Regions from separate parts of the Fictibacillus sp. b24 genome, predicted to be linked through region 1. Evidence: a T-box and tRNA genes for the amino acid it is inferred to sense, from the RefSeq annotation. Region 1 holds a T-box; the other holds one or more tRNA genes.
What was found. A T-box is a leader RNA that pairs with one kind of tRNA and senses whether it is charged. The one in region 1 lies ahead of serS (serine--tRNA ligase), so its partner is inferred to be a tRNA-Ser.

Region 1 (8,521 bases):
GGCCTCAACCATCTTCCAGCACGCTATATTCTTCAGCAAAAGCTCCCAAAATCCAACCAAAAGCAACTCGATCAGCTCTTACAACGACCATCCAAGCATAAAACCTAATCAAAACACCCCTGATTTCGCCCTCAAAACCTCTCCACATCAACCCAACTAAACATAATTCCACGGTAATCCTGAATATATCCAAGGTAATTTAAAATATATCCGCGGATAAGGGCCATATATCCGCGGATAAAAAATTTTATCCGATTTTAGTGTTTAATCCGCCCACCTCAACAAGTAAACATCTCACTTTAAGCTCACAATCCATACCTTCAACCTAACTAATTCCTCAACTGCAGCATCTCCCCAAAAAGATACGGCATTTTATGAGCAGTAATGTTTAGGAATTGCTTAATATAGGGTAATTCTTCTGAGGTATACGTATGGAAGAGTTCACTCCACCATTCAGTATCGTATCTGCTAAGCATACTTAAGTTATAAAGGATCACATAGTGAACCATAAATTCGTTTAGTTCTGGCGATTGTAACCTATCTCTGTCGACCGGCAAGTAATAGGTATTTTCAAAAAGATGATAAGATAACGGGAAACAATCAAAAGGTTTTAAAGCTTCGTTTGATCGAAGAAGGAATCCAGAATGGTCTTCCTTCCAATCGATTGAAAACTTGGCTGAGAACAATGAGTTCGTATATTCAAGAAATCTTTCTTCTGACATATGTAGACGATCGTTTGATTTTAATGGGAGAAAAAATGTCTCCTCGTTTTCTTTACGCAGCTTAATGAGATTTACATCACCATTCATTTGTTTAAACAGTGGACTTAATTCAGGCAGCGTTTGAAGCAAATGGATCATCGTGAATTTTTCACCTTCCACATGTTTCATGTGAAACAGTTTTTCACAAAAATGATTAAACAGCCCAGTCTTTTGTACCTTCACTTCATCGTAAAGAAATTCATAACTTCTCTTCTTCCTTTTTCTAGTGGAGAGTCCGTGTGCCAATACGGCACTTGAATCAGGGTATTCGGGATCTGCACACAATATACAAGCCTTCATAAGTTGAGTCATGCCATAAAACAGAAGCACAGGCTTTAATTCCATAGGTGCAAGATCAGCTAATTTATAATATTTTTTTCCGTGTTCAATATAGTAAATAAATCCATATGTGTTATCAAAACTTTTTCCATTGCTGTCTTCCATGTTCAGTTTTTCATATTGCTTACTTAGAAAATGCTGTGTTTTTTGAGAGGAAAAGAACATATCAAACAGAGTCCACGCGTCATGTTGCATCATCATTTGTTAAACAATCCTCTCTTTACAAATTATTTGAAAAATCGAACATATTTTGTATTCCTTGACACTAGTTTACCCAGTTGATAATCTACAAATAATATTTTTCAGGATGATAAATTTGAAGGGGTGGTTATGGTATGTGGCAAGATAAGTTTGCAAAAGAAGGTTTAACTTTTGATGATGTATTATTAATTCCAGCAAAGTCTTCGGTTTTGCCTGGTGATGTGTCAATTAAAACGAGGTTATCTGATTCGGTACAATTGAACATTCCGATTATCAGTGCTGGTATGGACACGGTAACAGAAGCAAACATGGCGATCGCTATGGCACGCCAAGGCGGACTAGGAATCGTTCACAAGAACATGTCTATTGAAGAACAAGCTGAACAGATCGATCGTGTTAAACGTTCTGAAAGTGGCGTAATTACAAACCCGTTCTACCTGACACCCGAACATCAAGTATTTGATGCAGAACACTTAATGGGCAAATATCGTATAAGCGGTGTACCTATCGTGGATGCAGATAAGAAGCTAGTAGGTATTTTAACGAACCGTGACCTGCGTTTTGTTCAAGACTATTCCATTAAGATCTCAGATGTTATGACAAAAGAAAACTTAGTGACCGCGCCAGTAGGCACTACATTAAAAGAAGCTGAAAAAACACTTCAGCAATATAAAATTGAAAAGCTCCCATTAGTTGATGATGAAGGGATCCTTCAAGGCTTAATCACAATTAAGGATATTGAAAAAGTTATCGAGTTCCCTAACTCAGCCAAAGACTCTCAAGGACGTTTACTTGTAGGTGCTGCAGTTGGTGTTACGAAGGATGCGCTTCTTCGCGTAGAGAAGCTTGTAGATGCAGGCGTCGATGCAATTGTTATTGATACGGCGCATGGGCATTCTGAAGGTGTACTTCAAAAAGTTCGTGAAGTAAGACAAGCTTATCCTGACTTAACAATTATTGCTGGTAACGTTGCGACCGCAGAAGCGACTCGTGACTTGATCGAAGCAGGAGCAAGTGTTGTTAAAGTTGGTATCGGACCAGGATCGATCTGTACGACACGTGTTGTAGCAGGGGTAGGTGTACCTCAAGTGACAGCTGTTTACGATTGTGCGACTGAAGCTAAGAAGTATGGAGTGCCGATTATCGCAGATGGCGGTATTAAATACTCTGGAGATATTGTTAAAGCCATTGCAGCAGGCGGAAATGCTGTAATGCTGGGCAGCATGCTTGCAGGCGTATCAGAGAGCCCTGGAGAGCGTGAAATCTTCCAAGGACGTCAGTTTAAAGTGTATCGCGGAATGGGTTCTGTTGGAGCTATGGAACGCGGCAGCAGCGACCGATATTTCCAGGAAAATAATAAAAAGCTTGTTCCAGAAGGCATTGAGGGACGTGTGCCGTACAAAGGACCTCTTGCAGATACAGTTTATCAGCTAATTGGCGGTATTCGCTCTGGTATGGGCTATTGTGGAACGGCGACGATCGACGAACTTCAAAATGATTCCCGTTTTGTAAAAATCACGGGTGCCGGTCTTCGGGAGAGTCACCCTCACCAAGTTCAAATTACTAAAGAAGCACCAAATTATTCAGTCTAAAGACGCATTTTAAGACAGAGGTATAACCTCTGTCTATTTTTTTGAAAAGGTGTATGTTACAATAATTTTTGTGTGTAAATGGGTATGGAGGTGCAGTTTTTTGAACAGCAAGATAAAACAACTATTAGCGTTGACGCTAGTATTTTCATTTGTAGTTGGAAGTTTATTTAGTTTTTCTCAAACAGCAAGTGCAGCGCCGTCTTTAGATATTAAAGCTGAAGGTGCTATTCTTGTTGATGCAGAAACAGGAAAAATATTATATCAGAAAAATGCTGATAAGTTACTTGCCCCTGCAAGTATGAGTAAGATGATGACTGAATACTTATTGCTCGAAGCAATTAATAAAGACAAGATTTCATGGGATCAGAAAACAAGTATTTCTGAATATGCACATAAGATTTCTCAAAACCGTACATTGTCAAACGTGCCATTACGAGTAGATGAAAAATATACAGTACGAGAATTGTATCAATCAATGGCGATTTATTCAGCCAATGGTTCGACGATTGCATTAGCTGAACTTTTAGCTGGTTCAGAGGGTGAATTTGTTAAGAAAATGAATGCCAAAGCTAAAGAGTTTGGCATGAAAGATTATAATTTTGTTAACTCTACAGGTCTTAACAATAAAGATTTGTTCGGTAACCATTCGAGTGGGTCCGAAACAGATGAAAACATGATGAGTGCTCGTGCAACCGCTATTCTTGCTTTCAGACTGCTTCAAGATCATCCCGAAGTATTAGAAACAGCTAGTATTCCAAGAATGACTTTCCGTGAAGGTACAGATGACAAAATTAATATGGAAAACTGGAACTGGATGCTTCCTGAACTAAATAGCGGTTATGCAGGAGTAGACGGACTTAAAACAGGTTCTACTGATCTTGCAGGCAACTGTTTTACAGGTACAGTGAAAAAAGGAGATACTCGCCTAATTTCAGTTGTTATGAAAACAGGTACTCGTTTAGATCGATTTAAAGAAACAAAAAAGTTATTTGATTTTGGATTTGCAAACTTCGAAAAAGAGCAAATTCTACCTAAGAATTATCAAGTAAAAGGCAACAAAACAGTCCCTGTCGTAAAGGGTAAAGAAAAAGAAGTAAAAGTTGCTACGAAAGAACCTCTTTCAATGGTGATTAAAAGAGGAGAAAAAGAAAACTATAAGCCTAAGTTTGTTATGGATAAGAAGAAGATGACAAAGGACGGCGAACTGACTGCCCCAGTTAAAAAAGGGGAAGTAGTTGGCCATATCATTATTGAGTATACGGGCAGCGGAGAAGATTACGGCTATTTACTTAATGGAGACACAAAAGGTAAGACAGAAGTGGTAACAACACAATCTGTTGAAAAAGCAAACTGGTTTGTACTTGCACTTAGAGGTGTTGGCGGTTTCTTTGGAGGACTTTGGTCTGGAACAGTTGACATGGTTAAAGGCTGGTTCTAATTTCATAACAGTTTAAAAGCTCTTTAGCTCATGCTAAAGGGCTTTTTTTTCAGAAAATATAGAGAGCTTGCGCTTTTTATGATTTGCGATAAAATAGATGAGAATACTAGTTTTAATATAAAACGACCGAAATTATCGGTAACACTACATAAAAATCAGGGGGTAGTAAGCATGTTAAAAACAGGTACTGAACGTGTTAAACGAGGGATGGCAGAAATGCAAAAAGGCGGCGTTATTATGGACGTTGTAAACGCTGAGCAGGCTCGTATTGCTGAAGCTGCAGGAGCTGTAGCCGTAATGGCACTTGAGCGCGTTCCTTCAGATATTCGTGCAGCAGGCGGCGTAGCTCGTATGGCAGATCCTACGATTACGGAAGAAGTTCTGAATGCTGTTTCTATTCCTGTTATGGCGAAAGCTCGTATCGGACATATCGTGGAGGCACGCGTGCTTGAAGCAATGGGTGTTGATTACATCGATGAGAGTGAAGTACTAACGCCAGCAGATGAAGTTTTCCACTTATTGAAGAGTGATTACACAGTTCCATTCGTATGCGGTGCTCGTGATCTTGGAGAGGCATCACGCCGTATTGCTGAAGGTGCATCCATGCTTCGTACGAAAGGTGAGCCTGGAACAGGTAACATCGTTGAAGCTGTTCGTCACATGAGAATGATTCAAGGGCAAATCCGTAAAGTTGTTGCCATGAGCGAAGACGAGCTTATGACAGAAGCGAAAAACTTAGGAGCGCCATTTGAAATTCTTCTTCAAATTAAAAAAGCAGGCAAGCTTCCTGTCGTTAACTTTGCAGCAGGCGGCATCGCAACACCAGCAGATGCAGCACTTATGATGGAGCTTGGTGCTGACGGTGTATTTGTAGGATCAGGGATCTTTAAATCTGAGAACCCAGAAAAGTTTGCTCGTGCGATCGTTGAAGCAACAACTCATTACCAAGACTACAAACTGATTGCTGAACTTTCTAAAGGTCTAGGAACTGCTATGAAAGGGATCGACATCTCTACATTAGCTCAAGGTGAGCGCATGCAGGAGCGAGGCTGGTAATTTTATGCTAAAAATCGGAGTCTTAGCACTGCAAGGGGCTGTACGAGAGCATGTGGCAGCGCTCGAAGCAAGTGGTGCAGAAGCAGTTGCGGTAAAACGTGTTGAAGAGCTCAGCAGTCTAGATGGATTGGTGATACCAGGCGGCGAGAGCACAGCGATGAGACGTTTAATCGATAAATACAGTTTTCTTGAGCCTTTAAAGGAGTTTGCACAAAATAAACCTGTCTTCGGAACATGTGCAGGATTGATCTTGATGGCTAAACGCATTCAAGGACAAGACACGGCACACCTTGAATTGATCGATATGACGGTTGAGCGCAATGCGTTCGGGCGACAAGTAGACAGTTTTGAGGCTGACCTCATGATTCACGGTGTTGGAGAAGATTTTGCGGGTGTATTTATCCGAGCTCCGTTTATAGTCGAAGTAGGACCTGAAGTTGAAATTCTTTCTAAACATAACGACCGAATCGTAGCAGCTAAACAAGGACATTTCTTATGTGCAGCGTTTCATCCGGAACTGACGGACGACTACCGTTTACATCAATTTTTTGTAAAAATGGTACAATCCGCAAAAGAAGTAGTTGCATAAAATAGAAAAATACTGTACATTACTATAAAATCATTATAAAAAATCAATGACAGGAACTAGTAGCAAAAATGACTTTGTCTAGAGAGTCGGTGGCTGGTGAAAACCGATCAAAGCGTTTTGTGAATCCATCCTCGAGTGAAGAGCTGAACTCTCAGTAAGCTTTTCCGGTGAAGAACCGTTACATGTAATTGAGCCGGCAATGGGCATTCGTTCATTGCAACTAGGGTGGCAACGCGGGTTAACTCTCGTCCCTATTTCTAATTGATATTAGAAATAGCGGGCGGGAGTTTTTTGGTTTGGCTCTTTTCTAAAGATGGTTGCTTTTGGATATTTGTTCATTATCTTCATTGCAAGTTGATTGGAGTGAAAGGTGCGAGACTCCTGCAGGATCAGCGGGACAGGTGAGACTCCTAAAGGCGCAAAGTGGCAGGAGGCTCACCGCACGCCCTGCGGAAAGCGAGCAACCTGTAGCGGAATTCAACTACTTTCCAGAACAACAAAGTTTCCGAAAACAGCTTTTGATTTTTATAAACTAAAGGAGGAAAAACAAATGTTAGATTTAAAATTTGTTCGTGCTAATTTTGAAGAAGTAAAAGAAAAGTTATCTACTCGTGGTGAAGATCTTTCTGGATTGGATCAGTTTGAGGCACTAGACCAGCGCCGCCGTGAGTTGATCGGTGAAACGGAAGCTCTAAAATCTAAACGTAATGAAGTTTCTAAGCAGGTAGCGGAATTTAAGCGTGAGAAAAAGGACGCTGATCACCTAATTACAGAGATGCGTGAAGTAGGCGACAAGATTAAAACGATGGACGATGAACTGCGTCAAGTAGAAGAAGACCTTCACGGTATCATGCTGACGCTTCCTAACCTGCCGCATGAAAGTGTTCCTGTTGGTGAGACAGAGGATGATAACGTTCCAGTTCGTCACTGGGGTGAAGTACCTGAGTTTGCATTTGAAGCAAAAGCACACTGGGATATCGCAACGGATTTAAACATCGTTGATTTTGAACGCGGAGCGAAAGTGACTGGCAGCCGCTTCGCTTTCTACAAAGGTCTTGGAGCACGATTAGAGCGTGCCTTAATTAACTTTATGATGGACCTTCACGAAGACGAACACGGTTATACAGAGGTTCTTCCTCCGTACATGGTAAATCGTCAAAGCATGACAGGTACAGGACAGCTGCCAAAGTTTGAAGAAGACGCGTTTAAAATTCGCGAAGAAGACTATTTCTTAATTCCAACTTCTGAAGTTCCTGTAACGAACATGCACCGTGAAGAGATTTTAACAGCTGAAGAACTGCCGATCACATATGCAGCGTACAGCGCATGTTTCCGTTCTGAAGCAGGTTCTGCAGGACGCGACACGCGCGGTTTAATTCGTCAGCATCAGTTCAATAAAGTAGAGCTTGTTCGCTTCGTTAAACCAGAAGATTCTTATGACGAGCTTGAAAAGCTTACAGGACACGCTGAAAAAGTACTGCAGCTTCTTAACCTGCCGTACCGTGTACTCAGCATGTGTACAGCTGACCTAGGATTCACAGCTGCTAAAAAATACGATATCGAAGTATACCTGCCGAGCTACAGCGAGTACCGCGAGATTTCTTCTTGTTCTAACTTTGAAGATTTCCAAGCGCGCCGTGCTCAAATTCGTTTCCGCAGAGATGCAAAAGGGAAGCCGGAATTCGTTCACACACTTAACGGATCTGGGTTAGCAATCGGACGCACAGTCGCTGCAATCTTGGAAAACTACCAGCAAGAAGACGGCACGGTTGTGATTCCAGAAGTGCTTCGTCCTTACATGGGTAATAAGGAAGTAATTAAGTAAAATGAAGAGAGGGAAATCCCCTCTCTTTTTTTGAATTTTTTTCTCGAAAAGCGTTGACACTATATTCGTCCTCATGTTAATATAGTTCTTGTCAGTCACACGGAGGTATACCCAAGTCCGGCTGAAGGGATCGGTCTTGAAAACCGACAGGGGTTTAACGACCCGCGGGGGTTCGAATCCCTCTACCTCCTCCATATACATATTCAAACCACTTGATCTTACATCAGGTGGTTTTTTTGTTGTGTTTTTTGATGAAGGAGTGTCGACTTTTGCAGCAAGACTCAATTCTATAATTTTTGACTCAATAAGTTTTTATCAGATTTGATTTTAGTTTAAATGGCTGTTAAATAAAGAATTGATGCTTTTCAATCTTTTTTCATTCGCTTCTATGACAAGTTGGTTGAAGTGGAAGGTGAGAGACTCCTCGAAAATTGAACTTCAAATTTTCTTCGTGCGATGTGTCGCTGCCGTAGCCTTCCTTGTCCTGCGGGACAGGCGGGCAGTCCGAAAAGTGGAAGTGGCTCGTTCAGCCCCGACAAGCAAAAGGTGAAGGGGCTAGCAAGGCGCACTTTACCTTGTAGACCATTTAGCTTTTGACCTCGAGTGGCTTGCCACTGCAACTAGACAGGTGAGACACTTAAGAGTGAAACGTACGAATGTGGCTCACCGCCTGCCCTGCGGAAAGCGAAGCACCTGGAACATAGATCAACCACTTTCAAA
Region 2 (8,521 bases), 1.4 Mb from region 1:
ACTTGACCGAAGATATCACGAAAAGAATTACCATAAGGATATGATCGTTCAGCATCAGGTTTTATATCCACACCTTCTAGTTCAGGTAAATGCTCACTGATCAACGCAATTTCTTTTTCGGTAGCTCCAACCTTAATTCTTTGGGGAGAAAGCGTATAACCCCTGTCCATTTCACTTTTAATCGCAAGAACTTCAAGCTCTTTATTTGTAAAGGAGTCAATATCTTCTTGAGTTACTTTTTGAAGCATAAGATTATAAAGCTCTTCTGGGGGAGTATCCTTCTTCTCTTCCTTAGATAATCTTGATTCTACTTCCTTTTCGTTTAGAAAAATAAAATAATCTTTTTTATCTCGTTCGGTTAGTTCTTCAAAATCTTTATCTATAAGATCCGCTAGCTTTAAGGCTAATTTGTATCTTTGCTCAGCATCAGCTTCCTGAGTTCTTGTATATGTAATAGAGAAAACTGGATCATTATCCACTACTACCCGGTAGTTCGCATCAAACATTTTACCTCGTGGAGCATCCAATTTCGTTGTTACATTCTCTGTTAAGTAAGCATCGCGCTTATATTCTTCACCTTTTACGATCTGCACATAACCAAGTCTGAGAACCAACACTGAAAAGAGAAAGAACGCCGATAAAAAAAGGGCATTGATTCGAATTGGTACATGGTTTTTCTTTTTATTGTCGTTTGTTTTCATAATATTGTAAATCTCCCTCTAAAACAGCACAGACACCTTTCTAAAAAGGTGTCTAAAGCGAACCGGTAATTATATCTGCATAATAATAGTATCCTTACAAAGGCAATTATGTCAAAAGATAATTATTGTTTGTTAGGATTGTTTCCGTCTTGCTGTGTTTCTGCAAGCTCAATTGTTTTTTGAGAGCTGTTTTTTGAGAAAGAAACTTTTCTTAAGCAAAAATAAATTAAAAAGTGTCCGGCACCTAAAATGGGCAGCAATAAAGGGATACCCTTTTCTTGTGATAAAAGATTTACCACGATGATAAACGTAATGATTGAAATGATCCTTCCTGCATTCAGATACATTTCACGAACAACAATATACTCAATTCTTTTTTCATGAATACCCCTACATTTTCCGATAATATCATACGTTAATGAGACATATGGAACTAATAACAGCGGATAAGCAATCGAAACAGATACCCCGTATACGACGAGGAGTGTAAATGAAACGGGGAAAAGCAGCATAAACGGCGAAATAAAGAGCAACAATCCTCCAATAAATATCGCTCTCATTCTATTCCTAGGTGTTAAATAATGCGAGACACAATAATACCCAACAAAAGATACTAAGGACTGAACAAACCCGTAAGTTCCAAGAGCGAATTCACTTTTAGAAGCTGTATATACCCATATTACAATTAAAAAAACAAATGTTCCTTCACGAAATCCCTGAAAAAAATGTGCTCTTAGCAACTGCAGCCAAGCTTTGTCTTTTTTACGTTCCTGTAAAACCTCTCTTATACCAAACCTGCCATCTGCTTTTCTTCGTTTTAAAAAAAAACTTATAGCAACTGCCACAAAAAACAAGACCATTGAAACGGTGAAAATTGTTTCGTATCCTGCATGTTTGTCCATCCTAGTAATGATATACCCTGCACTGAGTGGACCAATCATTCCTGAAAGGGAATTCAGTACGCCTAGATATCCGTTAAAAAAATCACGGGTCTCCGGTTCGGTAACTTCCAATGTCAGCACGTTAAAAGCGAGCCAGTAAAATCCTAAACCAAATCCTAACATAGCCCCTAGTAAAATGATGTAGTTACTCGCCAACGATCCCATGTAAAGGACGCCTATATAAAATAAAGCAAGTATTAAAACACCTATTCTCAGTACGATAACGCGGTCAATTTTTTTGGCAAACCATCCCGCTAAATAAAACGCTATCGGCTGCATGACAACAATAGAAAGATTATAAAAAGCGATATCTGTAATTTTCCCAGATTGCTTCCACAAAAAAATGTTAACAAACGTATTTGAAAGAGCTGTACTTAAGGTAAATAATCCGCCCACAAATAGCAATAAGAACAAATCTCTAGGGTATTGGTCGGTATCCATGAATTTTTTTAATCTCATGTTTTCGCCCCCTTACATATCGTCGTTAGTGTCTTTCAAGACGATAGGGGCTATTCACTTTTTCATAAATTGGTTTTTATTGTATAAAGGGGTATGATGATATGTTTGAGTATTGGATATTTGATTCTGTAGATATAGACCTTTTCTATGACTCCGATGTAAAACTAGAAGACAGCGCGAAGTTGCAAAAAGATTTTATTTGGTATTTTCAATCAAAAAATGTATTTGTTATTCAATCGTTTGTTCCATTCGGTGACGGTAATCTAGCTCTTGATGAACTATTAGTAAGGTTAGCAGATCATTATGAAATACATGACAAAGGCATAATAAAAAGCCACTGGCAAGCCAGCAGCTTTCATTAATTATTTTGCTTCGTTATAACGCTTTTCAACTTCATCCCAGTTTACAACGTTCCAAAATGCAGCGATGTAATCAGGACGTTTGTTTTGATAATTTAAGTAGTAAGCATGCTCCCAAACATCTAGTCCTAGGATCGGTGTTTTACCTTCCATAACAGGTGTATCTTGGTTTGGCGTGCTTGTAACTTCAAGCTCTCCATTGTTTACAACTAACCATGCCCAGCCAGAGCCAAATCTTGTTTTACCAGCGTTCGCAAACTCTTCTTTAAATGCATCTAGGCTTCCGAATTTGCTGTTGATTTTGTCAGCAAGTTCTCCAGATGGTGCGTTAGCTCCGCCTGGTGCGATTACTTCCCAGAAAAGACTATGGTTAGCGTGCCCACCACCATTGTTTCTAACAGCATTTTGGATACTTTGCGGAAGAGAATCAAGGTTTGAAAGAAGATCTTCCAAGCTCTTGTTTTCAAATTCAGCTTGCCCCTCAAGAGCAGCATTTAAATTATCAACATATGTTTTGTGATGGCGACCGTGGTGGATCTCCATTGTTTCTTTGTCGATATGCGGTTCAAGTGCGTTTGTTTCATAAGGTAATGCAGGCAGTTCAAATTTAGCCATGTTCATTTCCTCCTTATAATATGTAGAGTTTTATATGTTCATTTTCAAGGTAACTTGAAAAGTGAAACCATTTAATCAACTTACTTGTTTAGAAAGTATTCAACATGTTTACCTTATCAAATTTATAGCGAACTTTCAATTTTTAAACACTGTACCCTTTCTAACAATAAAAAAACCTTACGCCACGCCGTAAGGTTAATATGTATAGTATGGTGGCTCGAGACGGAATCGAACCGCCGACACGAGGATTTTCAGTCCTCTGCTCTACCGACTGAGCTATCGAGCCAAAAATTTTTCAAAACCAAAATTTTTGGTCTTATTTAATTACTGTGTCTCTTCCTCTACACGTTCCCTTCTAGGGTGTATCCGTCGAGACAACTCGCAGCATACTCGTGCTGTAACGCTCGTAGCTATCGAGCCAAAAAGAAGATATTTATAATTTTATTTACTACAAAATATGTAATGGAGGAGGTAGAGGGATTCGAACCCCCGCGGGTCGTTAAACCCCTGTCGGTTTTCAAGACCGATCCCTTCAGCCGGACTTGGGTATACCTCCTCGATTATATGGTGGACCCTGTAGGACTCGAACCTACGACCAATCGGTTATGAGCCGACCGCTCTGACCAACTGAGCTAAGGGTCCAAAGATAAAACTTATGTACATGTTATGGGGCGGACGAGGGGAATCGAACCCCCGAATGTCGGAACCACAATCCGATGCGTTAACCACTTCGCCACGACCGCCATCGTGATTAATTAATAAAACATTTTGGTAGCGGCGGAGGGAGTCGAACCCACGACCTCACGGGTATGAACCGTACGCTCTAGCCAGCTGAGCTACACCGCCAAAATGGCTCCACAGGTAGGACTCGAACCTACGACCGATCGGTTAACAGCCGATAGCTCTACCACTGAGCTACTGTGGAATAACGTCTTAACTTTGTTAAGGACAAGAACTACTATATCACGTTGTCGTAATTAATGTCAATAACATTTTTGAAATGAATTTGCGCGAACACATGTACTTTTTAGAACAAAAATAATATAACACGCCCGACAGCAATAAGCAATGAAGATTTATAACACTTGATAATAAAAATATCCGATCATTAAAGCCTGTGTAAAGACTTTAATCAGAGTTGTTCCTACGAAAGCAAGCACAGTACCAATACCTACAGAAACGGCTGACTTCAATCCTTTTCTTTGGAATAGAAGTTCTGCAATTACAGCACCTAAAAACGGTCCAATCAGTATTCCGGCAACAGGTATTACAAAAGGTCCGACTATCAATCCGATCGTACTTCCCCATAAAGCCGCTTTAGATCCTCCTTTTTTCTTAACCGCATAAGCATTCCCTATGTAGTCAACAACAAACAAACTGATAAACAATAGGATTTGCACAGTAAGAAATAAAGGCGTGAACGGCTCAAATGAAAAAGCAAATCCATAAATTAAAAAACCGGCAGCTAAAAATAATACACCAGGTAAAATCGGATAGATTAACGCAATAAAACTGATTACTAACGCTAAACCAATTAAAAACCAATATAAATAGTCCACTTCTGTCTCCTTTCTCGTAAAAGACCAAATAAATAACCAGGAGGAAATTCCCCCTGGCTTCATTTTACTTCTCTAGTACAGCTTCTGCAATGTTAACAGCGTGGTCCCCTATTCTTTCTAGGTTACTTACGATATCAACAAAAACAATACCTGCATTTCCGTCGCATAGTCCTTCGTTCATACGCATAATGTGCTGTTTGCGAAGTGTACGCTCCATTTTATCGATTTTATCTTCTAATCCAAGCACTTCTTTAGCCAGTTCAATGTTTCCTTCTTCTAATGCTTTAACGGCCTTGTCGACTGTTGAAACGGTAAGAGTAAACATTTCATCTAAGTCTTTTTTAGCCGTGTCTGTCAAACGAACATTATTACGCAGTTGATAATCAACAAGTTCAATAATATTTTCCATATGGTCCCCAATACGTTCAATGTCACGAGAGGTGTCTAGCAGCATTGAGTGTTCATTTGATTCTTGAGGTGTTAACGGATGTGCAGACAGTTTTACAAGATAAGATGTTATCTGGCGATCTAAATTATTGATTGCTTCTTCATATTGAAGAGCAAGATCAGAATTCTTTTTATCTTTTTCATTTAAATAAGCGATGGCTTCTTTTAATCCCGCCTGAGAATAGTTAGCCATACGAATAATTTCTTGCTTAGCTTGTCTAATTGCTAGAGAAGGTGAACTCTCTAAAACGATTTCGTCAAGATGTTTTGCCTTGTACTCAATCAATACATCTTCACCCTTAATAAGTTTTGTAACAATAAAGGCTAATAACCCAATGAACCAAAACTGTATCAGAACGTTCGTGACATTGAAGGTACCATGTGCAAATGCAATTTGCATAGCCGGTTCCAAGTTAAACTTTGCAGATAAGAATTCAATATAGTGTCTGAACGGAACAAGAACGATCAAAAAGATAACTGTTCCAAGCAAGTTAAAGATTACATGAGTAAGCGCAGCGCGTCTTGCTGCAACTGTAGTACCGATAGCTGCTAAGATTGCCGTAATCGTAGTACCAATATTATCACCAAACAATACAGGCAGTGCGGCTTTAAGATCAATCATATTTTGAGAATACAGCTCTTGTAAAATACCAATCGTTGCACTTGAAGACTGCACAATAACAGTAAATAACGTTCCAATTACAACTCCAAGGATTGGGTTGTCACTCATGGAAACCGTCAGCTCTTGAAATGCTTCAAGGCTGCGCAATGGTTTCATTCCGTCACCCATTAGTTCAAGACCTAAGAATAACGCACCAAAACCAAACGTAATCTGTCCAAAATAGTTATACTTCGGATTTTTAAAGAAAAAGATTAAGATGGATCCAACTGCTATGATCGGCAATGCATACTCACCTACATCGATACCGATGATAAAGGACGTAACTGTTGTACCAATGTTTGCCCCCATGATAACACCGATCGCTTGCCTTAGAGTTAAGAATCCAGCATTAACAAGTCCAACTGTTAACACAGTCGTACCTGAACTACTTTGAATTAATACTGTTACAAATATCCCTGCTAAAACTCCCATAAAAGGATTTGTTGTTAATTTATCAAGTATTTCTCGTAATCGGTCTCCTGCTGAATTTTGAAGTCCATCTCCCATGTACTTAATCCCAAATAAGAAGATCCCCAGTCCTCCGATGAATTGAAATAACATTTCTTGATAATTCAATGTTTACAGCTCCTTATTAACTATCATTTATCAACCTTTGCCATTATCTCTATTTGTATAGTTTGTGTAAATAAAAAAGGGGAATTTGTAACATTTCCTTTACAATTGAATCTTATTGTCGAAAGGTCTGGGTTCATGTAAACTATTTATGGTCAGTAAATAAAGGGGATTCTTTAATGAAATTACATATTCGTTTTGTTAAAAGTTTATTTTCCATAATGTCGATTGCTCAATTTAGATTATTAGGTGTAGGGAGTACTATTCTTTATGTTCTATCCCTAACCTTATTATGTATTGTGCCTGTATTAATCATTTTCTTATTAAGTCTTTTGTCAGGTAATCAATCCTTGTCCAATTTTGAAAGCTTTGGCTTAAATCCAGATCAAATGCAAAATTTTGCTACCTCACTAGATGGAATATACCCTATCATTATAGCCGTAATCTATGCGGTGATGTATGTCCTGTTCTCAGGCATACTATTTTCAGGTGTTTCCATAATAGCTGGTATTGCAATTCCTGCAGCAAAAATTTTGGGCAGAAAACTTACGTATAGACATCTATGGGTCATATCTTGTTATTCAATTACCCTTCCTTCTGTCTTGATCACAATTCTTTTTACTTTAAATATTCATGTTCCTCACTCTTTTATTTGGTTTTGGCTATTATCATTTATAATTTGCATCCTAGCTATTACTAAGACACCTTCGAAAAAAAATAAAAAAAGCGGCCTGTGAGCCGCTTTTTTTCTGTCTATTTAAAGAGTGATTTAATCGCCTCTATCAGTGCGATAAGAAAGTCGATTATTTTCTGAATAAAAGATTGTGTCTCTTCCTTGTTTAAGAAGTCTCCAAGGTTTTCACTAATGTTCTTAAGATCGCTCTGAACTTGATCCCAATCAATATTTAGATCTTTCATCTTATTAAATAGCGCAATAAGCCCGTTCAATTCATCTTGAGTCAGTTCGATTCCCATATCTTTTGCAACTTTTTCGATTAACGCCCTCAAATCTTCTTCTGACTGTACCGGATTCTTTGCGATTTCCTCTTTAACACGAGTCATTAATTCTGTTGCTTCTTTTGTACCGATTCTTTCTCCTAATTTAGCTGTTTTAACCATTTCTTCATTAGCTACTTGTTTTTGCGCTTCTGGAATCTCAATCTGAGCTGTTGTTTCGTATGCTTTAAGAATACCTGTTAACGCTGCTGTACCAGACACTTCAAAAGGTGCTGTAACATAAATCTCTGCATCTGTAACACCAGCAGTCGTTAATGCATTCATATACATTTCTTCTGTTACCCAATTAATATTGTTGGTTTCAACAGATAAACCTTGATCTTTTTCACCAATTGTAATCTTAGATGACGAGATCGCTTTTGATCCAATTTGAGCTTTTGATATATATTCACCTAGATATTGGTGTTCTTCTTCATTTGTAACTTGTACTGTCTCTACATCAGCAGATACATCCATCTCTTTTAATAAACTGTTCTTTTGTTCTTCAGTTAAGTTTTGTCCAAGTGTAACGATGACATCCCCAGGTGCTGCGTCTGCAAACATTTTTAAAGGGGCAATAAATAATGCTGCAGCCATTATAGATAGCAGGGCGAGCACTTTTGCTTTTTTCATAAATTTCACCTCTCCAATCAGTACATCTAAAAAGATACGCAGAAATGTATTTTTTTCTGTCCTTCCTGCCTTTCCATTTTACACCAATGGTTATCCAGAAGTCACTTTAAACTTGTCATATTAAAGATGGACAAGCATATAGTCTTATATGTGAAATTATGCGAAAGGAGAGGGAATTCATGAAACGTTTCCTGAGAGCCTGTGCGATTATGCTTATTTTATATGTGGTTGCTTATGATTTAAAAATTGGTACACTCCCTCAATCTACACCTGCAAATGCTAATGCGGAGATAAAAACAGAAAAAAAGCAAAAAAAATCTTACGAAACATATGAGGTTAAGCCAGGTGAAACCTTAATCTCAGTTGTTGAGAAGCTTAATACGAATGGAAATTATTCTATCGTTACCATGATAAAAGATTTTAAATCATTGAATCCTGGAGTGAACCCAGAAAATATTCAATTAGGAAAATCATATAAATTTCCGCTATATAATAAAGTGGATAGATAACATTACTTGTCAAAACAAAATAATCCCTGCTAAAATGAACTGATGATAGGACAGACTAATACTGTCAA

Region 2: it has a tRNA-Ser gene. The T-box ahead of serS (serine--tRNA ligase) is inferred to sense a tRNA for this amino acid. The anticodon was not compared.

What each region holds. Positions count from the first base shown of each region.
Region 1 is NZ_JAUCES010000005.1:73,478-81,998, reverse strand. It holds gene QUF49_RS00525 (YaaC family protein) at 330-1,301, opposite strand; gene guaB (IMP dehydrogenase) at 1,436-2,893, shown strand; gene QUF49_RS00515 (D-alanyl-D-alanine carboxypeptidase family protein) at 2,994-4,331, shown strand; gene pdxS (pyridoxal 5'-phosphate synthase lyase subunit PdxS) at 4,503-5,387, shown strand; gene pdxT (pyridoxal 5'-phosphate synthase glutaminase subunit PdxT) at 5,392-5,976, shown strand; T-box leader at 6,014-6,232, shown strand; gene serS (serine--tRNA ligase) at 6,527-7,801, shown strand; tRNA gene QUF49_RS00495 (tRNA-Ser) at 7,903-7,995, shown strand; gene QUF49_RS00490 (hypothetical protein) at 8,214-8,351, shown strand; gene QUF49_RS00485 (hypothetical protein) at 8,430-8,521, shown strand, end outside.
Region 2 is NZ_JAUCES010000005.1:1,513,900-1,522,420, reverse strand. It holds gene QUF49_RS07795 (penicillin-binding transpeptidase domain-containing protein) at 1-701, opposite strand, end outside; gene QUF49_RS07790 (MFS transporter) at 824-2,101, opposite strand; gene QUF49_RS07785 (hypothetical protein) at 2,203-2,463, shown strand; gene QUF49_RS07780 (superoxide dismutase) at 2,464-3,075, opposite strand; tRNA gene QUF49_RS07775 (tRNA-Phe) at 3,286-3,361, opposite strand; tRNA gene QUF49_RS07770 (tRNA-Ser) at 3,539-3,631, opposite strand; tRNA gene QUF49_RS07765 (tRNA-Ile) at 3,641-3,717, opposite strand; tRNA gene QUF49_RS07760 (tRNA-His) at 3,743-3,818, opposite strand; tRNA gene QUF49_RS07755 (tRNA-Met) at 3,845-3,921, opposite strand; tRNA gene QUF49_RS07750 (tRNA-Asn) at 3,926-4,000, opposite strand; gene QUF49_RS07745 (DUF456 domain-containing protein) at 4,152-4,634, opposite strand; gene QUF49_RS07740 (Na/Pi cotransporter family protein) at 4,699-6,303, opposite strand; gene QUF49_RS07735 (DUF1189 family protein) at 6,495-7,052, shown strand; gene QUF49_RS07730 (DUF1002 domain-containing protein) at 7,069-7,944, opposite strand; gene QUF49_RS07725 (LysM peptidoglycan-binding domain-containing protein) at 8,124-8,453, shown strand.